DNA from 4 places in the Citrifermentans bremense genome. Region 1 is predicted to be linked to each of the others. Evidence: riboswitches for the same ligand, from Rfam matches in the RefSeq annotation. Region 1 holds a riboswitch; each other region holds the start of a gene.
The links. Region 1 has a riboswitch for molybdenum cofactor ahead of GEOBRER4_RS08280 (aldehyde ferredoxin oxidoreductase C-terminal domain-containing protein). Riboswitches for the same ligand answer to the same signal wherever they lie in the genome.
Positions count from the first base shown of each region.

Region 2: linked by a shared signal. The riboswitch ahead of GEOBRER4_RS04080 (hypothetical protein) and the one ahead of GEOBRER4_RS08280 (aldehyde ferredoxin oxidoreductase C-terminal domain-containing protein) in region 1 are both predicted to bind molybdenum cofactor.
Region 3: linked by a shared signal. The riboswitch ahead of GEOBRER4_RS10755 (molybdopterin molybdotransferase MoeA) and the one ahead of GEOBRER4_RS08280 (aldehyde ferredoxin oxidoreductase C-terminal domain-containing protein) in region 1 are both predicted to bind molybdenum cofactor.
Region 4: linked by a shared signal. The riboswitch ahead of GEOBRER4_RS14050 (aldehyde ferredoxin oxidoreductase family protein) and the one ahead of GEOBRER4_RS08280 (aldehyde ferredoxin oxidoreductase C-terminal domain-containing protein) in region 1 are both predicted to bind molybdenum cofactor.

Region 1 is NZ_AP023213.1:1,858,713-1,863,865, reverse strand. It holds gene GEOBRER4_RS08280 (aldehyde ferredoxin oxidoreductase C-terminal domain-containing protein) at 1-1,833, opposite strand, end outside; molybdenum cofactor riboswitch at 2,288-2,408, opposite strand; molybdenum cofactor riboswitch at 2,515-2,636, opposite strand; gene GEOBRER4_RS08275 (MarR family winged helix-turn-helix transcriptional regulator) at 3,042-3,470, shown strand; gene GEOBRER4_RS08270 (TolC family protein) at 3,484-4,749, shown strand; gene GEOBRER4_RS08265 (HlyD family secretion protein) at 4,801-5,153, shown strand, end outside.
Region 2 is NZ_AP023213.1:951,302-956,454, forward strand. It holds gene GEOBRER4_RS04070 (ABC transporter substrate binding protein) at 1-534, opposite strand, end outside; gene GEOBRER4_RS04075 (DUF1003 domain-containing protein) at 728-1,312, shown strand; molybdenum cofactor riboswitch at 1,371-1,490, shown strand; gene GEOBRER4_RS04080 (hypothetical protein) at 1,594-2,334, shown strand; gene GEOBRER4_RS04085 (hypothetical protein) at 2,338-2,544, shown strand; gene GEOBRER4_RS04090 (ABC transporter ATP-binding protein) at 2,602-3,960, shown strand; gene GEOBRER4_RS04095 (energy-coupling factor transporter transmembrane component T family protein) at 3,947-4,741, shown strand; gene GEOBRER4_RS04100 (hypothetical protein) at 4,738-5,153, shown strand, end outside.
Region 3 is NZ_AP023213.1:2,447,297-2,452,449, reverse strand. It holds gene pta (phosphate acetyltransferase) at 1-783, opposite strand, end outside; gene GEOBRER4_RS10765 (MogA/MoaB family molybdenum cofactor biosynthesis protein) at 874-1,371, opposite strand; gene moaC (cyclic pyranopterin monophosphate synthase MoaC) at 1,394-1,870, opposite strand; gene GEOBRER4_RS10755 (molybdopterin molybdotransferase MoeA) at 1,872-3,083, opposite strand; molybdenum cofactor riboswitch at 3,154-3,275, opposite strand; gene moaA (GTP 3',8-cyclase MoaA) at 3,604-4,584, shown strand; gene GEOBRER4_RS10745 (MOSC domain-containing protein) at 4,653-5,084, shown strand; gene GEOBRER4_RS10740 (cache domain-containing protein) at 5,081-5,153, opposite strand, start outside.
Region 4 is NZ_AP023213.1:3,218,885-3,224,037, forward strand. It holds gene GEOBRER4_RS14045 (iron-containing alcohol dehydrogenase) at 171-1,334, shown strand; molybdenum cofactor riboswitch at 1,380-1,501, shown strand; gene GEOBRER4_RS14050 (aldehyde ferredoxin oxidoreductase family protein) at 1,532-3,262, shown strand; gene GEOBRER4_RS14055 (MoaD/ThiS family protein) at 3,339-3,563, shown strand; gene GEOBRER4_RS14060 (HesA/MoeB/ThiF family protein) at 3,565-4,419, shown strand; gene GEOBRER4_RS14065 (molybdopterin molybdotransferase MoeA) at 4,497-5,153, shown strand, end outside.

The DNA.
Region 1 (5,153 bases):
TTCTTCTTCCAGTTCCGGGAATCTCTTTTTCCAGTGATCCTGTGGCGGCTTCTCGTCGGCCCTTCTGATCCCTTTCCTGTTGTTGTATGCCCTGTGGAGGTTCCGGTTCCTGTTGGCGATTTCTTTCAGCCCATCCTCGTCCAGGTCCATTCCGGTCGCGGCAGAGATCAATTTGGGGTAGTTGTGAATGTGGTAGGGAGGTTTCAGGCAGAACGACGACATGCCGCAGCACATACCTACCGCATCGTCGATGTTGTGCATCATCTCCATCCAGTCGACGATTTCGGAGCACATGTCAGGCGTCGGATAATAAGGGATCGACTTTTCTCCCCTCAGTTCCCAGTCCAGCACATACTGCTTGAACCCTTCGTGGGGAATCTGGGGCCAATCCCTTACGAACTCCTCTCTCTGCTCCATGGTCGGAAAAGCAGACTGGGGCCACTGCCCTTCCATCTGGGTGATGCTTATCTTCTCGTTGGTGGAGTACATGAGGAAATAGAGCGGATCCAGCGTTCCGAGCTTGACCGGGAGCTGCTCGTGCTTCTTGATGGTGTTGTGATCGAAGGCCTCGGCGCCGTTGCCGATCTTGCGGGCGGCGAAATAGACGCCGTCAGCCAGCACGTCGCCGATTCCTTCCCGCCGCACGACCCTGTCGAGGAGCCAGAAGAATCTCCCCTCCTTATCCGACGGGCAGCCGGCGAAGTCCTTGTCCGTCAGGATGCCGGCTTCATAAAGTTCAACGGCGAAGGCCAGAATTTGGGGAGTAGAGAAGGAGTCGACGCCATACTCAGTGGCGCGTTGAAGTATTTTCCAGGAAAAGTCCAAGTCATCGACGTAGGCCGCCATTGCATAGGTGAGTTTCCCGAAGCACTTCGCCATGTATCTCGGCGTGTCTTTGTGGGATATCAGAGCCCCGCAATGCGTGGGACAGTTAAAGCAGCTTATCAACCGCTTTACCGCGGCGTGCTGTGACTTCGACCAGGACTCGTCGATTTCTTCGGTCCAGAAGTCTCTTCTCCGGGTGCGTGCATTGCCCCAGGCAAAGTTCTCTGTGTGCCACTTTTCGTCCGTGTGCAGCATCTCCTGCGGAGACCCGATGCCGGACAAGATGGTCATCACGTCCTTGATGGGGTTGGCCCATCTGTACTTGATGTAGTCCGTCACCCCCTTCATCTGTTCCATAAACTCATCTGGCCGGGCGAGATAGATGTCCTTTGTCCCGCGAACGGCAATTGCCTTTATCTTCTTGTCTCCCATGACAGCGCCGCCGCCGAGCCTGCTGGCGCTCGACCTGGACTGCTCGATGGAAGCCGTGAAGACGCGGTTCTCCCCGGCAAGGCCGATGGCTGCGACCTGGGCTTTGGGCAGATTCAGTTCTTTGCGGATGAGTTCCTGAGTTTCAACAGCGCCTCGCCCCTGCAGATGCGAGGCGTCGCGTATCTCCACCTTGTCGTTGTTGATGTACAGGTACACCCAGTTGGGTGACTTGTTCTTGAAGATCACCTTGTCATAGCCGGCGTATTTGAGTTCAGCTGCGAAAAATCCCCCCATCATCGGGTACGCCAAGGTTCCAGACTGCGGCGAAACGAAGGTGACGACAGAACGGTTGGCACTGAAAGCAGGCGTAGCGTTTAAAAGACCGGTGCTGAAGATAAGGTGATTTTCAGGGTCAAAGGCCTTAACCTCTGGCGGGACCCTGTCCCAGTGTTCCTTGATGCTGGTACCCAACCCGCCAAGATGAAGTTGCATCAGCTTGGGGTCGGTCGCTACACGCTCGATATTTCCCGTCGCCAGGTCGATTTCCAGATAGTATCCTGCCTCTGCATATCTCATTTTTACCTCTCTTTAAATGTTCACATTCCATGTCTTGATGTCGGTTTTATCTACCAATGCGCTCGTATCGTCCCTCCTTGGACTCTCCGCGTTTCATTCACCCTCTTCCACCCGGAGGCAGGTCCTGACTGAATGCTGGCAAAAGCCTCCGCACGGTTCATTGATGCTGATTCCCTGCCTGCAAAGATTTTGTTCCATCACCTTAGGGTCGACCGCCACCCGATCTATGTTTCCTGTCATGATGTCTACTTCGAGATAACATCCAGCCTCTGTGTATTTCATTTTCCTTTCCTCCTCCCTGTTTTTTGATTTGGTGATCAGCCAATGATGTCGATCTTTGCTGTTGCGTCTGTTGATAGTCGCCAGCGACCGGCGCCCGGTGAGCGAGGTTGGACGCCTCCTACGAAAAAAGGGGCATCTCTGGATAGAGAGGCCCCTTTACGGTCCGGACGCACTCCGGCCGTTGGGGTCTCCTTTGCAAAAGGGAGGCACCGCCGTTTCCAGCGATACCCATAGGCCGGCCCGCCCTGAGGGAGATCCCTTTTAGGCGCCACGGCTCGGAGACTGCTTTTCTGATTTTTGTGGCAGCAAACCCGCCCTCGCTGCGGGTGCGGCTTCTAGTACAACAAACGCAAAAGGGGCGTCTCTGGATAGAGAGGCCCCTTGACGGCTCCGGACGCACTCCGGCCGTTGGGGTCTCCTTTGCAAAAGGGAGGCACCGCCGTTTCCAGCGATACCCGTAGGCCGGCCCGCCCTGAGGGGAAATCCCTTTTAGGCGCCACGGCTCGGAGACTGTTGTTTAGATTTTTCCGCCGCTAAATAAGCTTCCGGGACAGTTACACGACCCTGAGCAGAAGACAGCGTTCCTTGCGGTTCCGGCTCCTGCCGGGTTCACCGCTACAATTTGGGTAAAAAGGTACTTTAATACCATAATGGTGTCAAGCAAAAACAGGAGGGTATAGGAAGATTCGCAGAGGTAAAGATAATGGTCGCACGATATGAGTCTTTCCTACTGGATCAGCATAGACGGTACTGCAACAGAAGCAGCACTGTGCCTGCCAGATATATTGACAGCATACTGATTATATGCATAATGGCACACCTGCCGCGCAGGGCTGTGGTATACTGCCGTTTTTTGCAGCTGCTATAACAGCAACACCGCATCGCTTGCGCGCCGGGGTAACCGCTTCGAGAGAAGGGGGCTTTACATGCCAGCAAGAACACCGATCGAGATAGAGAAGACTCTGGGGTTTCTCCTGTCGAAGGCCTATCAGCGCGCCAGCCTCATCTTCAAGGAGCACTTCGACGATTACGATTTAACTCCGCAGCAATTCGGCCTCTTGGGTTTTCTGTGGCGCGAGGACGGCCTGAGCCAGTCTGTGCTCTCGGCCAGGAGCCAGATCGACAGGACCACCATGGGGGGGCTGATCGACAGGCTGGAAAAGGAGGGGCTCGTGGCAAGGCAGGCGGACCCGGACGACCGCCGCGCCTATCGCATCTGCCTCACGGAAAAGGGGAAGGCGCTGCAGCCGGAACTTACGCCGCTGGCGCTGAAAGCCCAGCGGAAGCTGGTAGCCAAACTGACCCCTGAAGAACAGGAAACCTTGAAGTCGCTGTTGGAAAAGATCCGCAGCTGATCCTGGAGCTTTCATGCGAAGAGCGTTGATCATACTGGCATTGATGGCCCTCACTGGAACAGGCGCGGCAAGGGCCGAGACCCTCACGCTGAAGGAGTGCCTGAACAAGGCGGCTGCCAGCAGCAGGGGACTCAAGGCGAACACCCATGATGTCGCGATCGCCCAGGAACAGATCGCCATCGCCCGCAGCGCAAGGCTCCCCCGGGTGGACCTGCAGGCAGGCTACACCGCCCAGCTTGACGCACAGGCCGTGAAATTCGGCAACGTCGTCCAGGAAACCCAGGATCCCCGCTACCCCTTCCTGAACCTCAGCATCTACAACACCCTGTACGATTTCGGCCGCACCGGCGCGCGCGAGGCGAGAGCCCGTCTGCAGCGCGATGCGGCGCAGTTCTCCCACTCGGGCCAGGAGCAGGACCTGTTCCTGGAGGTGGTGCGCGCCTACTTCGGCATCCTCGCCGCGGATAAGCTGGTCGGCGCAGCCAACGACGAGGTGGTCCAGATGACCGCCCACCAGAAGACGGCGCAGGCGCTGTTCGAGGAGGGTGTGGTGACGCGAAACGACCTCTTGCAGGCCGAGGTGCGCGTGGCTTCCAGCAGGCAGAACCTTTACAGCGCCCTGAACCAGGTCCAAAACGGCTGGCTCTACCTGAACTACCTCACCGGCGCCCCGGCCGGTTACCGCGCCGACCTCCAGGAACAGACGGACATCCCCCCCCTTCCCGACGAGCAGGCGGCACCGGACCTCTCCAGGCGCGGCGAAATCTCGGCCCTCAGGGCCGTGGTCAGTGCTGACGAACAGACCGTCAAAGAGGCAAAAAGCGATTACTACCCCGAGATCTTCGCGAAGTTCGGCCTGGACTACCTGGACAACAGCAAGGTCCGCGAACAGACCATCTATGCGGCCACGCTCGGGCTCAAGGTGAACCTCTTCGACGGTGCCGCCAAGGAAGCGAGGATCCGCCAGGCGGTCGAATCGCGGGCAAGGGACGAGGAGCGGATGAGGGACCTGGAGGACCGGGTCAGGCTCGAACTCTCCACGGCCCAAAACGACATGAAGGTCGCGCTCACAAGGCTCCAGGTCGCCGAGAAGGCGATAGCCCAGGGGGTGGAAAACCTACGCATCACCCGCGACCGCTATCAGGAAAAAGTAGGCACCGCCACCGAGGTCATCGACGCACAGACCCTCCTCACCCAGACCAGGACCGACTACTTTCGCAGCGTCTTCGATCTGCAGGTTGCCGCCGCCCGCGTGAAAAGGGCGACCGGAGAGCTTTGATCACCGGGCAGCAGTTATCCACGACAAGCAACTTTCTTGAGGTTCATATAAATGGCTGAACATACGACCGAGACTACCGAAAATAACGGGGCAAATCCGGCGCCGACTGGCGAGCGGAAGGGCCTGAACAAGAAGCAGCGCGGCGGCATCGTCCTCCTTGTGATCGTCATAATCGGGGCCCTTTTGGGTGTGCACCGGTGGGTCCGGAGCAAGACCCACATCGAAACGGACAACGCGTTCATCGAGTCGCATGTCCACTCCATCGCCAGTCGTGTTCCGGGGCTGGTGCAGCGGGTAGCGGTGGTGGACAACCAGTTCGTGCACAAGGGCGACCTGCTGGTCGAACTTGACCCGTCCGACTACCGGGCGCGCGAGGGAAGCGCTTCGGCTTCCGTGGAAATGGC
Region 2 (5,153 bases), 910 kb from region 1:
GTCGGGGTGGAGCCTGAAGATCAGCTCCAGCGTGTCCGCAAAGCTCGGGGTCTCGTCTATCCCCGAAAAGTCCGGGCGGTCCTTGATGCGACCTGCGTCGAAATCGTTGGTGCCGCAAAAGACCACGGGGGTGTTGCCGAAGAGCCGGTCACGGTGCTTCTCCACGACGTTGAAGGCATAGTCGTCGGTGGCGACGATTAAATCGAACTGTTTTTTCTGGAACTTGAAGTTGAGTGTATCCAGCACCCGGCGGTCATACTCCGGACCGCTGTAGTTCTTGGAGTCAAGGTACTCGATGGTGATTTCTGCGGCGGGGTAGGTTTTGCGGAGGGTCTCGCTGAAGCCGGCGATGATGCCGTCCGACCCCTTGTACCCGGCGTGATATGAGTTGATCAGCAGGATCTTCTTGTGCTGCAGCGCCTCCGGCCCTGCACCGGTTTTAGAGGACGCCGGTACCGCAAGCACCGGAAACAGCAGACAGGAGAGCAGCAGGCAGGAGAGCAGAAGGAAGGGGAGGCGTTGGAACATTTTCATACTCTCTGTTGTCTCCGTTCAAAAGGGTATGACTGTCAAAAAAGGACGCGGTTCCGGCACTATACACGATCTGGCGCTTTTGTAAAAGGTTTTCGGGCGGTTGAACTGCTGAGCCTCAAGGGGAGATTGGCTTGCTATAATGTGCTGATGCAAAAAAGCATTGGATTCCAGACCCGCGGTTCGGGAGGGGATGATGAGCAAGAAGGAACAAGAGCGCAAGGCGACGACGGAGGGGGAAGAGGCGATGGCCGCCGTGGTGAACCGCAACATCGCCGCGCTGCTGGAGAGGCGCCAGGCCGAGGAGCGGAAAAAGCCCGTGCAGGAGCGGGTCGCCGATGCCATAACCTCTTTCACCGGAAGCATGACCTTCGTCTATATCCACGTGCTCCTGTTCAGCGGTTGGATTCTGATCAACGTGTCGTGGCTCCCCATTTTGCGTCCCTTCGACCCATCGCTCGTCATCCTCGCCATGGTGGCCTCGGTCGAGGCGATCTTTCTCTCCACCTTCGTTCTCATCAGCCAGAACCGGATGCAGGCATTGGCCGACCGGCGCGCGGAACTGAACCTCCACATAGATCTGCTGGCTGAGCACGAGGTGACCAGGATCATCACCCTTTTGACCGCCATCGGGGAGCGCCTTGGGGTGGAGGAGTCGAGGAACCCGGAGCTGGAGGAGCTTGCCAGGGACGTGCAGCCGGAAAAGGTCCTCGACACCATGGACCAGGTGGAGCAGGAGACGGCGGAAAAGGCGCCGCTTGGCACGGAAGAAGAAAAATGACCGCCTTCGAAAAAATCGTTAGCGTATACCGTTTTCCTGTGTTATTCCACTGGGCCAAATTTATCGAACTCTCCGAGCTCTGCCGCCTACCGGGTCTTTTCCCCATGGCGCCGAGCCAACGGGTGTCGCTGGAAACGGCGGCGCCTCTCTTTTGGAAAGGAGAGCCTTGAAGCAGTACCGGTAATTATTCCGGTTGCTTACGGCCTCTTTCCATCTTCGGAACGGGGCATTTTTTTGTCCACCGTTGTATACCTGTGGTTATAGCGAATGGGAGTGCAGGCATGCGGATATTGATAGCCATAGACGATACCGACAACCTGGAGAGCCGGGGGACCGGGGAGATCGCTTCCCTGATCGCGGACGGGTTGGAGCAGCGGGGATGGGGCTCGTGCAGCTTCGTCACCAGGCACCAGCTCTTTGTCCACCCGGACATCCCGTACACTTCGCACAACAGCGCCATGTGCTTTTACGCCGAAATCGGCGAGGGGGCCCTGGCGCCGGTGACGGAGTTCGTATCGGATTTCCTCGGGCGGGAGTCCGCGCCGGGGTCCGATCCCGGCCTCTGCGTGGTCGTGCCGGAGCGCGTGACGTCGGAAGACGAGCTGATGGCCTTCGGGCGGCGGGCGAAGCGTGAAGTGATCACCATGGACGAGGCCTACGGCCTCGCCCGGCGGCTCGGGGTGCACCTCTCCCAGCACGGAGGGACCGGGCAGGGGGTGATCGGCGCGCTGGCGGGGGCCGGGCTTCGTCTCTGGGGGAACGACGGGCGGCTCAAGGGGGCGCTGGAGTTCGCGCAGCCGTGCCCGACGCTGAGGGTCGCGGAGCTGCTGCAGCATCCCCTGGTGGATGCGGTCCGCTGCGCCGACGGCGGTGCCCCGCACGAGGATGACCTGGTCTCGATAGGCGAGAAGCCGAAGACGGTGCTTTTGGGCGGGAGCTCGGTGTTGCTGGTCTCTCCGCTTGATGACGCGTCTGCGGCCCGCTGGCAGACGCTGCACAGAAAGCGGCTCAGGGGGTACTGACCGATGTGGCGCACCGATGCCATGGGGGGAAGGGAATTTCTTCACGGAAGGGACGCGTGGCAGGCAGCTGCCCGGGCGGCCGAGGAGTGCGCCGCCTTTGCCGCCGACGTCGACGAGGAGCTGGTCGCCGAGGAGGAGCGCTCCTGCTACAACTGCCGCTTTCGGCGCTGGAGCGCCACGTCCTTTAACTGCCTGAAGGAGCGCGTTTAAGCGCCTGCCAGGCGACAAGGAGGCTTTCTGGATCATGTTTTTCTCAGAGTCGAGGGCCTGGGCTACACCCACCGGGGGGCTTGCGAACCGGCACTGTCGGGAATTTCCTGCAGCGTAGGCCAGGGTGAGTTCGTGGCCCTTACCGGCAACTCCGGAAGCGGCAAGAGCACCCTTTTGCTCGCCCTAGCCGGGCTCTTGCAGGAAGGCTCACTCGATGGGAGCGTCTCCCTTTTCATCGCTTCGGATGCCGCAGCCATGCGCCGGGAGGTCGGCATCGTCTTCCAGAACCCGGAAGCGCAGATGCTTTGCGACACTGTGGCGGAAGAGGTGGCTTTCGGGCCGGAGAACCTCTGCCTGCCGCCGGACGAGGTGGCCTTGCGGGTGAAGAAGGCGCTGCGGGCGGTACTTTTGGAAGGTGAGGAGGGGCGCAGCACGGAGCGGTTTTCCGCGGGGCAAAAACAGCGGCTTTGCATCGCCTCGGTGCTCTCGATGCAACCCTCGCTGCTGCTTCTGGACGAGCCGAGCGCCCAGCTCGATGTCCGGGGAAAGCTGGAGCTTTACGCCACCCTGTCGGAATTGAAGCGGAAAGGGCACACCATCATAATGGCGGAACACGACCCGCGTCCTTTCGCTTCCCTCATCGACCGGTACCTGACTCTGGACCGCGGCAAGCTGGTGGGCGACGGAACCTCACCCCCCGCCCCGGTACACTACCGGCCGAAGTCATGGCTGCTCCCCTACTGCACCTCCCTTTACGGGACAAGGCCCATACTCGACGTTTCCGGGCTCTCGCTCTCCTACCCGGAAACCGGGGAGGTGCTCAAGGGGGTGGATCTCAGGGTAAACCGCGGCCAGCGGGTGCACCTTTTCGGCGGCAACGGCGCCGGCAAGTCGAGCTTTTTGCGCTGCCTGGCCGGAACGCTTCGCCCCGACGGCGGCAACGTCCGGATCGCCGGGATGCAGAACCCCCGTGCCGGAACGCTAACCGGGAAGGTGGGGATGCTGTTCCAGAACCCGACGCGCCAGCTCTTCACCGAGAGCGTCTGGCACGAGGTCGCCTTCACCATGCAGCGGCTGGGGTGGGACCGTGAGGAGATCGACCGCATCGTCGCCGAGACCCTCTCCTTCTGCGGCATCGCGCACCTGGCGCAGCGGGCCCCTCTTACCCTCTCCTATGGAGAACAGCACCGCGTCGCCCTCGCCGCGGCGATGGCGCCGCGCCCGTCGCTGCTTTTATTGGACGAACCGTTTGCCGGGCTCGATTTCCCGCAGCGCCTGAGCCTCCTCTCGATCCTGGGGAGGATGCCGGTCAGGTACGACACCACCGTCCTGATCGCCTCTCATGACGGGCTCCCCGACCCGCGCTGGGCCGACTGCAGCTTCGTGCTGGAAGGGGGGACGATTGCCGCAAAGTAACGCCAACCCACGCAGGTCGCTTAGAAGCTGTGACTACGCCTGCCAGTTCACCTGCCACGACTCGGCGGTACACCGGATGGGGGCGGGGTGGAAGATCGTGCTGGGGATGGTGCTGAGCTTCCTTGCCGCCGGGGTACGTGCCCCGGGGATGCTGGCCCTTCTGGTCGCGGCGACCCTGATCTACTACTTCGCCGCCCGCCTGACCCTGGGGGATTTGTGGCGCGACATCCGCCTGTTCGCCTTTCAGGCGGCGCTGGTGATCCCGCTTTACTGCCTGCTCGAAGGGCCCGCTAAGGGGCTTTGGCCCGGGGTGAGGATCTCTTCCCAGATCATCCTCTTCTACCTCCCCGGCGCCGTTTTCCTGCGTACCACCCGCACGGTCGACGCCATGAAGGGGCTGCGCAGGGTGGTCCCCTACCGGCTCTCCTTCCTGGTGTTCGTCAGCATCAGGTTCGTGCCGCTTTTTTTGCGCGAGCTGGAGGAGATCATGGTGGCCCAGCAGTTGCGCGGCGCGCGCCTTGCGCCGCGCCAGCTTGCCGACCCGCGCAACTGGCCCGACCTGTTCCACTGCCTGCTGCTCCCTCTCATGGTGCGGGCGTTGAGGATGGCGGACGAAGTCTCCCGTTCAGCCGAGGCGCGCGCTTTCGGGTTGAAGCGGGAAAGGACTTTTCTCGACACATCGAGGCTCCACGAGCCTTTGCCACCGGAGCCCGCAGCACCCCTCGTCCCGGCAGGGAGCGCTGCCGGGGAACACGAACCTTACAGGAGAAAAATCGCATGATGGAAAACAACCAGCAACGGGTCTACCTCTGGAGCCGCTTCACTCTGCGCGAGGCGGTCCTCCTCTGTTTTTGCGCCACCCTCATCATCCTCACCAGGGCGGGGCTGCGGCTGCACCTCCATCTGCCGGGGCACGTGATGTTCTTCACCATGTTCTTCTTCCTGCTGGCGCGCGGTTTCGTCCCCAAGGTGGGGGCTGCGACGCTGGTCGGGCTGATCACGAGCCTGGCGAGCATCCTGCTCGGCATGGGGGCGGGGGGAGCCATGGTGCTGGTCAAGTTCCTGCTTCCTGCCCTCGTGGTCGAGTTGGCGGGCTTCGTCGCCCCCGCCTTCGTCACCAGCATGATCGCCTGCGCTGTGGTCGGGGTGCTCGCCTCCCTGGTCCGCGCCATGGCGAACACGGGTGTGGAGTG
Region 3 (5,153 bases), 590 kb from region 1:
CGCCTTCTTGCCCCCTACGGCAGGGATGAGAGCGGCGTCCGCCTGGAGTTCGCCGTCGATGCTGAGGTTCGGGTCCATCCCTTTCGCCAGCTCCAGCGCCTTCAGTACCTTGTCCGCATCAGGGTGACTAGCGCTCCCCTTGGTGGAGAAGGAGAGCATGGCGACACGTGCAGGCACGTCCAGAAAGGACTTGCAGTTTCCCGCGGTGGCGATGGCGATCTCCGCCAGGGCCTGCGCGTCGGGGTTGGGGTTTACGGCGCAGTCGGCAAAGAGGATGACCCCGTTCTCGCCGAACTCGGGGCTCTTGGTCGCCATCAGGAAGAAGGAGGATACGGTCTTGATGCCGGGGGCGGGGCCCACGGTCTGGAAGGCGGCACGCAAAACGTCGCCGGTGGTGCCGGTGGCGCCTGCCACCTCGCCGTCGGCATCCCCCTCGCGCACCATCATCCCGGCAAAATAGAGGTTGTCTGCGCCGCAGAGAAGCTCGCGCGCCTGCTCGGCGGTGAGCCCCTTCGATTTTCTCAGCTCCACCAGTTTCGCCACGTATCCCGCGAGCTTGTCGGAGGCTGCGGGTTCGATGATCTCGACACCGGCGAGGTTGATCCCTTTCTCAGAGGCGGCCGCTTTGATCGCCTCAGGCTTCCCCAGAAGTACAATGTGCGCCAAACCCTGTTCCACGATGTTCTGGGCGGCGTACAGCATCCTCTCGTCGTAGCTTTCCGGCAAGACGACGGTCTTCTTGTTGGCCCTTGCCTTGTCGTGAATCTGCTTAACCAACGGCATGATGATCCCTCCGTATTAAATTTTCAAACCGTGTTAGGATATATAACCCAGCCGGGGGGATCGGTCAACAGAAAAGGGTACGGATATGCGTCACTTGGGAAGCGGCGTCCCGCATTCCTCAGGGTCTCCCTGGAGCTTGGCAACGGCGTGGGGGACGGCGGCCCAGACGAAACCGATGTTTTCCGTGGCCCCCCTGGGGCTGCCGGGGAGGTTGATTATCAGGGTGTTCTTCCTGATCCCGGCGATGGCGCGGGAGATGATGGCATGCGGGGTCTTTTTGAGGCTCTCCGCGCGCATCACCTCGCCGAAGCCCGGGAGCACCCGGTCGACCACGCGTTCGGTCGCCTCCGGGGTAACGTCGCGCGGCGAGACCCCGGTACCCCCGGTGGTGAGGATGAGGTCGAAGCTGCCGCTGTCGGACCAGGTAGCCAGCTTCTCCGAGATGAGGTAGGCGTCGTCCGGGATCACCTCGGTGCAGGCGACGGTCACACCGCGCTCCTCCAGGAAGCTTTTCAGGGCGGGGCCGCTGCCGTCGGCCCGCTCGCCGGTGGAACAACGGTCGCTCAAGGTCAGTATCGCTGCTCGCATGGAAAAATCTCCTTTGGCGTTGTTACGCTTCTCTCTTGAAGACGCCGCTCTTGCCGCCTTCCTTGTAGTGGAGCTTGACCTCCGAGATCACGATCCCCTTGTCGCTCCCCTTGCACATGTCGTAGACGGTGAGGGCGGCCACCGTCGCCGCGGCCATCGCCTCCATCTCCACCCCGGTCCGCTCGAAGGCGCGTACAGTCGCCAGGACGGCGATGGTACCCTTCTGCTCGTCCACCTCGAACTCGATCGAGACGTGGTGCAGCGCCAGCGGGTGGGAGAGGGGGATCAGCTCCGGGGTCTTCTTCGCCCCGGCTATCCCCGCTATGCGTGCCACACCCAGGACGTCACCCTTGGCTACCCGCCCGGAGACGATCGCCTGCACGGTCTCCGGCTTGAGCGAAAGTACCGCTCCGGCTATTGCGGTCCTAAGCGTCGGGACCTTCTCGCTTACGTCGACCATGATGGCGTTGCCGCTTGCGTCGAAATGATTGAAAGACATCTCAGGCCTCCATTTCCAGGGTGGGATCCAAAAGGTGCAGCTCGACCTCTTCGCCGGCGGCAAATTCGGTGCGGTCTGCCGGGAGCAGCGCCAGCGCGTTGCAGCGGAGCATGGTCTTCAATATCCCCGTGTTCTGGTCGCCGGCGGTGCTGGCCAGGTAGCGGCCCTCCTCGATGCTGACCTGCACCCGCAGGAAGTTCAGTTTCCCCGCTTTCTTGCGCGTCCCCTCCTTCAAATAGCCGCGCACGGTCCGCCTCAGCGCCTTCTCGTGCCCCATCATCCTCAAAAGCGCGGGGCGGACGAATTCGTCGAAGGTGATCATGGTGGAAACGGGGTTACCTGGGAGGGAGAAGACCGGCTTACTCCCCATGAGGGCGAATGCGGTGGGGCCGCCGGGCTTCACTCCCGGTTTCCAGAACTCTTCGACTACCCCTAACTCCGCCAGGATCTCGCGCACCAGGTCGCGGTCCCCGGCGGAAACGCCCGCGGAGGTGATCAGCACGTCCGCTTTCAGTCCTTCGCCGATATAGGCCAGGTGGCTTTCCCTGTTGTCCCTGGCGATGCCGAGGATCACCGGCTCCGCGCCGCAGAGCTTGACGGCGCAGGCAAGGGCCAGGGCGTTGCTGTTGACGATCTGGCTCTCCTTGGGTTCCGTGCCGATCTCCACCAGTTCGTCCCCGGTGGAGAGGATCGCCACCCGCACGCGCCGGTACACCGGAACCATGGCGGCGGAAAAGGAAGCGAGGAGGCTCACCTGCGGCGGGCCGATCAGGGTCCCCTTTGGCATGATCAGGTCGCCTCGGCCGACGTCCTCCCCCTGAAAGCGGATGTGGTCTCCCTTTTTCACCTGCTGCAGCAGCTTCACGCTTTGATCCGTTGCTTCTGTCTCCTCGATGGGGACTACGGCGTCCGCCCCGGGGGGGATGGGGGCGCCGGTCATGATTCTCGCGGCGCACCCTTCCGCGACCGCGTCGCCGGAGCTTACACCTGCCGGGATGTAGTCGGTCACCTTGAGCACGGTCCCGGGCGCGCAGCCTGCGCTTTTCACGGCGAAGCCGTCCATGGCGGAGTTGTCCCAGCGGGGCATGTCGCTGGGAGCGGCGTAGTCCTCGGCCAGTATCCTTCCTGCCGCTTCGAGCAGCATGACCCGCTCGACCCCGGCGGGTGCGACTTTTTCGAGAATGGTGCGCCGGGCAAGTTCGTAATTCATCATCGTTACCTCTTCGCAGTGGAATGGGAAAAGAAAAGGGCCCACATCCCAAAAGGAGAGGACCCCGTGCGCGGACAGCGGCGGCGGTTCTCCTTTCCAAAAGGGAGGCGGCGCCGTTTCCGGCAGCACCCAACGGCCCCGGCTTCGTGGGGGTACACCCCTTTAGAAAGCTGCGGCTCGGAGACTAGCTACTGATTTTGCTTAAGCCATAACACATTTGTCGAAAAATAAAAAATTATATTATTCCCAGAATTTCCACTGCGGCTTTCTTCTCGCTGCGCCTGCCAAAATAACTCCCCGTAAAATCGCATTCTTATACCATTATAGCCTTCTTCCTACAGCTGCGTATACGTTTTCTCACCCGTCATCTGCCGGTTGTCCACCGATTTTTAAGGGATTGCATTCCCCCCATCAAACAGGGTATGGTTTTTGGCATGCCGCCGGAACTCACTGGGGGAGGGCGGTCACTTTCGCATTCCAGCCGTCGGCGGCAGCCGACGGTTTCTGGGGAAGAAGCTTAGCTATGGCACTGATAGACACTTACGGCAGGCGCATCAACTACCTCCGGCTCTCCGTCACTGACCGCTGCAACCTCCGCTGCCGCTACTGCATGCCGGAAGAGGGGGTGGAGAAGCTGGACCATTCGGAGGTCCTCTCCTACGCCGACCTCTTGCGCATCTCGACCGAAGCGGTGGCTGCGGGGATCGAGAAGATCCGCGTCACCGGCGGCGAGCCCCTGGTCCGCAAAGGGATCCTGTCCTTCCTGGAGCGGCTGGGTGCGCTTCCCGGGCTCAAGGAACTGGTACTGACCACCAACGGCCTGCTCTTGAAGGAGATGGCTCAGGGGTTGCGGGAAGCGGGGGTGCAGCGCCTCAACATCAGCCTCGACTCCCTCAAGCCCGAGACCTTCGCGAAAATCACCCGCGGCGGCGAACTCCAGCGCGTCCTGGACGGGCTGGAGGCCGCTGAAAAGGCCGGTTTTTCCCCACACAAGATCAACGTGGTGGTGATGCGCGGCATAAACGACGACGAGATCCTCGACTTCGTGGAACTGACCATGAAGCGTCCCTACGTGGTCAGGTTCATCGAGTACATGCCGACCTGCGGTGACGCCGACTGGCGCGAACTCTGCGTCCCGGGTGCTGAGATCAGGGAGCGCATCGGCGCGCGTTATCTCATCGAAGAGGTGAGCCACAGCGAGCGCTCCGGCCCCTCGAAGAACTTCAAGGTGCAGGGGTCGCAGGGGTCGCTTGGGATCATCACCGCCATGACCGGGCATTTTTGCAACGGCTGCAACCGCTTGCGGGTGACCGCCTCGGGAATCGCCAAGGGGTGCCTCTTCTCGGGGGAAGGCGTGGACCTGCGGCCGGTATTGGCCACAGGCGACGACGCGCTCTTGCGCCGGGAGGTTCAGCGCATCGTCGCGGCGAAGCCCGGGCGCCACGAGGTGACGGACGAGGGAGCGGAAACGGTCCCGTTCGCCATGTCCAGGGTCGGCGGGTGATCAAGGGGTAGGTTGGTCCAGGAATTGAGGTTGCAGAGATATAGACAGGTTCAACAAAGGAGTCATCTATGACTGGAAAAATCATCGCGGTGAACGTGAGCCTCAACAAGGGAGAGCGGAAAACGCCGGTCCCCGAGGTCACGCTGCGGGAAAACCACGGCATCGAGGGTGATGCCCATGCGGGGGACTGGCACCGGCAGGTGAGCCTCCTGGCACAGGAGAGCATCGCCAAGATGGTCGCCCTGGGGCTCGACGTGAAAGAGGGGGATTTCGCCGAGAACATCACCACCGAAGGGGTGGACTTGGTGCATCTCCCTATAGGGACCCAGATGCAGCTGGGTGAGACACTCCTAGAGGTGACCCAGATCGGCAAGGAGTGCCACAACCGCTGCGCCATCTACTACCAGGCCGGTGACTGCGTCATGCCCAAGGAAGGGATCTTCGCCAAGGTGCTGAAGGGTGGGGTGGTGCGCCCCGGCGATGCGGTGACGGTACTCTAGGGTCCCGCGGCCTGGGAGCGCGGGAGCAACACGGTGAAGGTGCTCCCCCCGCCCGGGACGCTCTCGACG
Region 4 (5,153 bases), 1.4 Mb from region 1:
ATCTGGCAAAAAAATAACAGATGCCGAAAAAAATGCGGCTCTGGCAAATTCTGGTATGGGGTTTGCGATAACCTAGAAAACCGTTTTAGGACAGTGTATGCAACATGGACCTACTCAATGGTTAAACAACCGGGCTTGAAATCCGGACACAACAACAGGGGGAAAGACAAATGGCATTAGGAGAGCAGACGTACGGTTTCTACATTCCGACAGTATCACTGATGGGTATTGGTTCCGCTAAAGAGACCGGTGGCCAGATCAAGGCGCTGGGCGCATCCAAGGCGCTGATCGTTACCGACAAGGGCCTCTCGGCCATGGGCGTTGCCGACAAGATCAAGTCCCAGGTTGAAGAAGCTGGTGTTTCCGCAGTCATCTTCGACGGCGCAGAGCCCAACCCGACCGACCTCAACGTGCATGACGGCGTCAAGGTGTACCAGGACAACGGCTGCGACGCGATCATCTCCCTGGGCGGCGGTTCCTCCCACGACTGCGCCAAGGGCATCGGCATGGTCATCGGCAACGGCGGCCACATCCGCGACCTCGAAGGCGTGAACAAAACCACCAAGCCCATGCCGGCATTCGTGGCAATCAACACCACCGCAGGCACCGCGTCCGAAATGACCCGTTTCTGCATCATCACCAACACCGACACCCACGTTAAGATGGCGATCGTCGACTGGCGCTGCACCCCGAACGTCGCGATCAACGACCCGCTGCTCATGGTCGGCAAGCCGGCAGCACTGACCGCGGCAACCGGCATGGACGCACTGACCCACGCCGTCGAGGCGTACGTGTCCACCATCGCCACCCCGATCACCGACGCTTGCGCCATCAAGGCAATCGAGCTGATCGCTGAGTACCTCTCCAAGGCAGTCGCCAACGGCGAAGACCTCGAGGCGCGCGACAAGATGGCTTACGCCGAGTACCTGGCAGGCATGGCGTTCAACAACGCATCGCTTGGCTACGTTCACTCCATGGCTCACCAGCTGGGCGGCTTCTACAACCTGCCGCACGGCGTCTGCAACGCGATCCTGCTCCCGGCCGTCAGCCAGTACAACCTGATCGCCTGCCCGAAGCGTTTCGCTGACATCGCGAAGGCACTCGGCGAGAACGTCGACGGCCTCTCCGTGACCGAAGCAGGCCAGAAGGCAATCGACAGGATCCGCACCCTCTCCGCTTCCATCGGCATCCCAACCGGCCTCAAGGCCCTCAACGTCAAGGAAGAGGACCTGACCATCATGGCTGAGAACGCGAAGAAAGACGCCTGCCAGTTCACCAACCCGCGCAAGGCAACCCTCGAGCAGGTTGTCCAGATCTTCAAGGACGCAATGTAAGAGACAGCAGCATCGCAGCAAACCTCCCCTCCCCTTCACCGGGGAGGGGTCATTATCCTCCGAGCCATGCGCAGCCTAAAAGGGATCACCCTCACGGAGCCAGGCCAACGGGTTTCGCTGGAAACGGCGGAGCCTCCCTCTTGGAAAGGAGCGCCGGCACCGATGCCGGAAACTAATTAATAGGGAGCTTGAAAAGCATGGATAAGATATTTCGCGTCAACATGACCGACCTCACCACCAAGATCGAAGAAGTTCCGGCAGCCTGGGCAGGCCTTGGCGGCCGCGCGCTTACCTCCACCATCGTGGCCGCTGAAGTGCCGCCGACCTGCCATGCGCTTTCCGCGCAGAACGTTCTTTGCTTCGCGCCGGGCCTTCTGACCGGCACCGCTGCAGCTAACTCCGGCCGCCTCTCCGCAGGCGCCAAGAGCCCCCTTACCGGCGGCATCAAGGAGTCCAACGCCGGCGGCACCGCGGCACAGATGTTGGCTAAACTCGGCATCAAGGCCCTCATCATCGAAGGCGCGCCGAAATCCGGCACCTGGTACAACCTCGCCGTGGGGATCAACGGCGTCACCATCAACGAGGAGAAAGAACTTCTCGGCGCCGGCAACTTCGCCGTCATCGATGCAGTTGAGCAGCGCCTGGGCAAGAAGACCGGCGTCCTCACCATCGGCATCGCCGGCGAGCTTAAGATGACCGCGGCTAACATCTCCGTGAAGGACCCGGACAGCAAGATCCGCAGCCACGGCCGTGGCGGCCTGGGCGCAGTCATGGGCTCCAAGCAGATCAAATTCATCTCCATCGACGGTGAGGGCGCGAAACCCGTGACCATCGCCGATCCGGAGAAATTCAAGACCGCGGCAAGGGCCTTCTCCAAGGCGCTTCTCGACCACCCGGTTTCCGGCGAAGGCCTGCCGACCTACGGCACCAACGTCCTCGTCAACATCCTGAACGAAGCAGGCGGCCTGCCGACCAGGAACTTCACCGTCGGCCAGTTCGAAGGGCACGACAAGATTTCCGGCGAGACCATGCACGACACCATCGCGGCACGCGGCGGTAAGGTGAAGCACGGCTGCCACGCAGGGTGCATCATCCAGTGCTCCCAGGTCTACAACGACAAGGACGGCAAGTACGTCACCTCCGGTTTCGAGTACGAGACCATCTGGGGCCTTGGTGCCGACTGCTGCATCGACAACCTGGACGACATCGCCCGTGCCGACAACCTGATGGACGACATCGGGATCGACTCCATCGAGACCGCCGTCATGTTCGGCGTCGCCATGGAAGCCGGCATCCTCAACTGGGGCGACTCCAAGGAAATGCTGCGCCTTCTGACCGAAGAGATCGGCAAAGGGACCGCCCTGGGCCGCATCCTGGGTGGCGGCGCCGGCTCCGTCGGCCGCACCTACGGCGTCACCCGCGTACCGGTCGTGAAGAACCAGGGAATCCCGGCCTACGACCCGCGCTCCGTCAAGGGTATCGGCGTCACCTACGCGACCAGCACCATGGGCGCCGACCACACCTCCGGCTACACCATCGCCACCAACATCCTGAACGTCGGCGGCTACGTCGATCCGCTCAAGAAGGACGGCCAGGTCGAGCTTTCCCGCAACCTGCAGATCGCGACCGCTGCGGTCGACTCCACCGGCATGTGCATCTTCGTGGCCTTCCCGGCCCTGGACATCCCGGAGTGCCTCCCGGCCCTGATCGACATGATCAACGCCCGCTTCGACATCGCCCTTACCGGCGACGACGTCACCAACCTGGGCAAGCATGTCCTGAAGCTCGAGCGCAAGTTCAACCAGGAAGCGGGGCTCACCAACGTGCACGACCGCCTGCCGGACTTCTTCAAAACCGAGCCGGTGGCGCCGCACAACGCGGTATGGGACTTCACCGACGCGGAACTCGACGAGTTCTGGAACTTCTAAAAAACGCGCCACTCCCCGGCGTGACGCAAGTCACGCCGGGCTTTTTCGTTTCTACCCACGAATTCGCAGGTGCCACATGAGAATCACGCTCAAGCTTTTCGCGACATTTAGAAACGGCAGGTTCAAGGTGGCCGAGCAGGAACTCCCGGATGGGACCGAGGTGCGGGCCGTGGTGCTGAGCCTTGGGCTTACCGAAGAGGAGATCGGTATCGTCATGCTGAACGGCAGGCACGGGGAACTCGACTCCAAGCTCGCCGACCAGGACACCCTGTCCCTGTTCCCGCTGGTAGGAGGAGGCTGAAATGCTGAAAGCACTTACCTTTCTCAAGGATTCCGCCCAAGCGGGTATGCTCTCCTGGAACGCGCAGAGCCAAGCCGCGGCCCAGTTCGGGTTGAGGTACCACGAAGTCGAAGCACTGGCCCTGGAAAACGGGATCTTCCCCGCGCGCTACCAGCGCAACCGGAACATGATCTCGATCGAGGAGCAGTTGAAGCTGTTCCGCAGCCGCGTGGCAGTGATCGGCTGCGGGGGGCTCGGCGGGTACGTCATCGAGGAGCTGGCGCGCATAGGCGTCGGCCACATCGTTGCCATAGACCCCGACGTCTTCGAGGAGCACAACCTGAACCGCCAGATCCTCTCCACGCCGGCGACGCTTGGCAAGGCCAAGGTCGATGCCGCCGTAGACCGTGTGGCGGAGATCAACCCCGCCGTCACCGTTACCCCCGTTCAAGATTATTTCTGCCTCGCCAACGGGTTCGAACAGCTCGCCGGCTCGCTGGTGGCGATCGACGCCCTGGACAGCATATCGTACCGGCTGGAGCTGGCCGAGTTTTGCACCTTGGCGGGGATACCGATGGTCCACGGCGCCATCGGCGGCTGGTATGGCCACGTGGCAACGCAGCTCCCCGGCGACACCACCGTGCAGAGCATCTACCGCCACTGGGTGGCGGGAAAAGGGATCGAGCAGCAACTGGGAAACCCCGCATTCACCCCGGCCGTAGTGGCAAGCCTGGAGGTGGCTGAGGCATGCAAGATCCTCCTCGGCAAGGGAGAGCTTTTGCGCGACCGCAAGCTGAGCATCGACCTTCTCGAGATGGAGTTCCACGAGATCTCATACCCCAAGGTGCCTTCCGTCGAATTGGTCGTCGCTGCATAATGGTGTACTGCGTAGGGCGGGCGTTCTAGCCGCGGTTGCAAGGCGCCGAGTCCATCGTAGAAACTGCGAGGTGTAACATGCCAAGCTTTGAAGAAGCACGCGATATCATACTGGCCAACGTGCACCAGTTGGGAGAGGAGATGGTTCCCCTCCTGGAGGCCGTGGGCCGGGTGGTGAGACGGGACGTAATCGCCCCCTGGGACCTGCCCCAGTTCGACAACTCTGCCATGGACGGCTTCGCCGTGCGCGCGGCCGATTGCAGCCAGGTTCCAGCGGAGCTTTGCGTCACCGGTTTCCTGCCGGCAGGCGCTGACGGGCCGGCCGCTGCGGAGCCTGGGTGCGCAGTGCGGATCATGACCGGCGCCCCCATTCCCCCGGGATGCAACGCCGTCGTCCCTATCGAGGAAACCGAAGAAAACGGCGACCAGGTGGTGATCCGGCAGAAAGTGCAGCCGCGGCAGCATGTCCGGCACCAAGGCTCTGACGTCGCGGCTGGAGCACCCATCATCGAGGCAGGAACCACGGTGCGCCCGGCAGAGATCGGCATGCTGGCGGCCATGGGACAGGCTCTGGTCCCGGTGTACCGCAAGGCCCGCGTGGCGATCCTTTCCACCGGCGACGAGCTTGTTGAACTAGGCGAGCCCCCTGCCCCCGGGCGGGTGATCAACACCAACGCCCTCTCGCTTGCCGCTGCCGTGCGCGAGGCGGGAGCCGAGCCGGTGCTTCTCGGCATC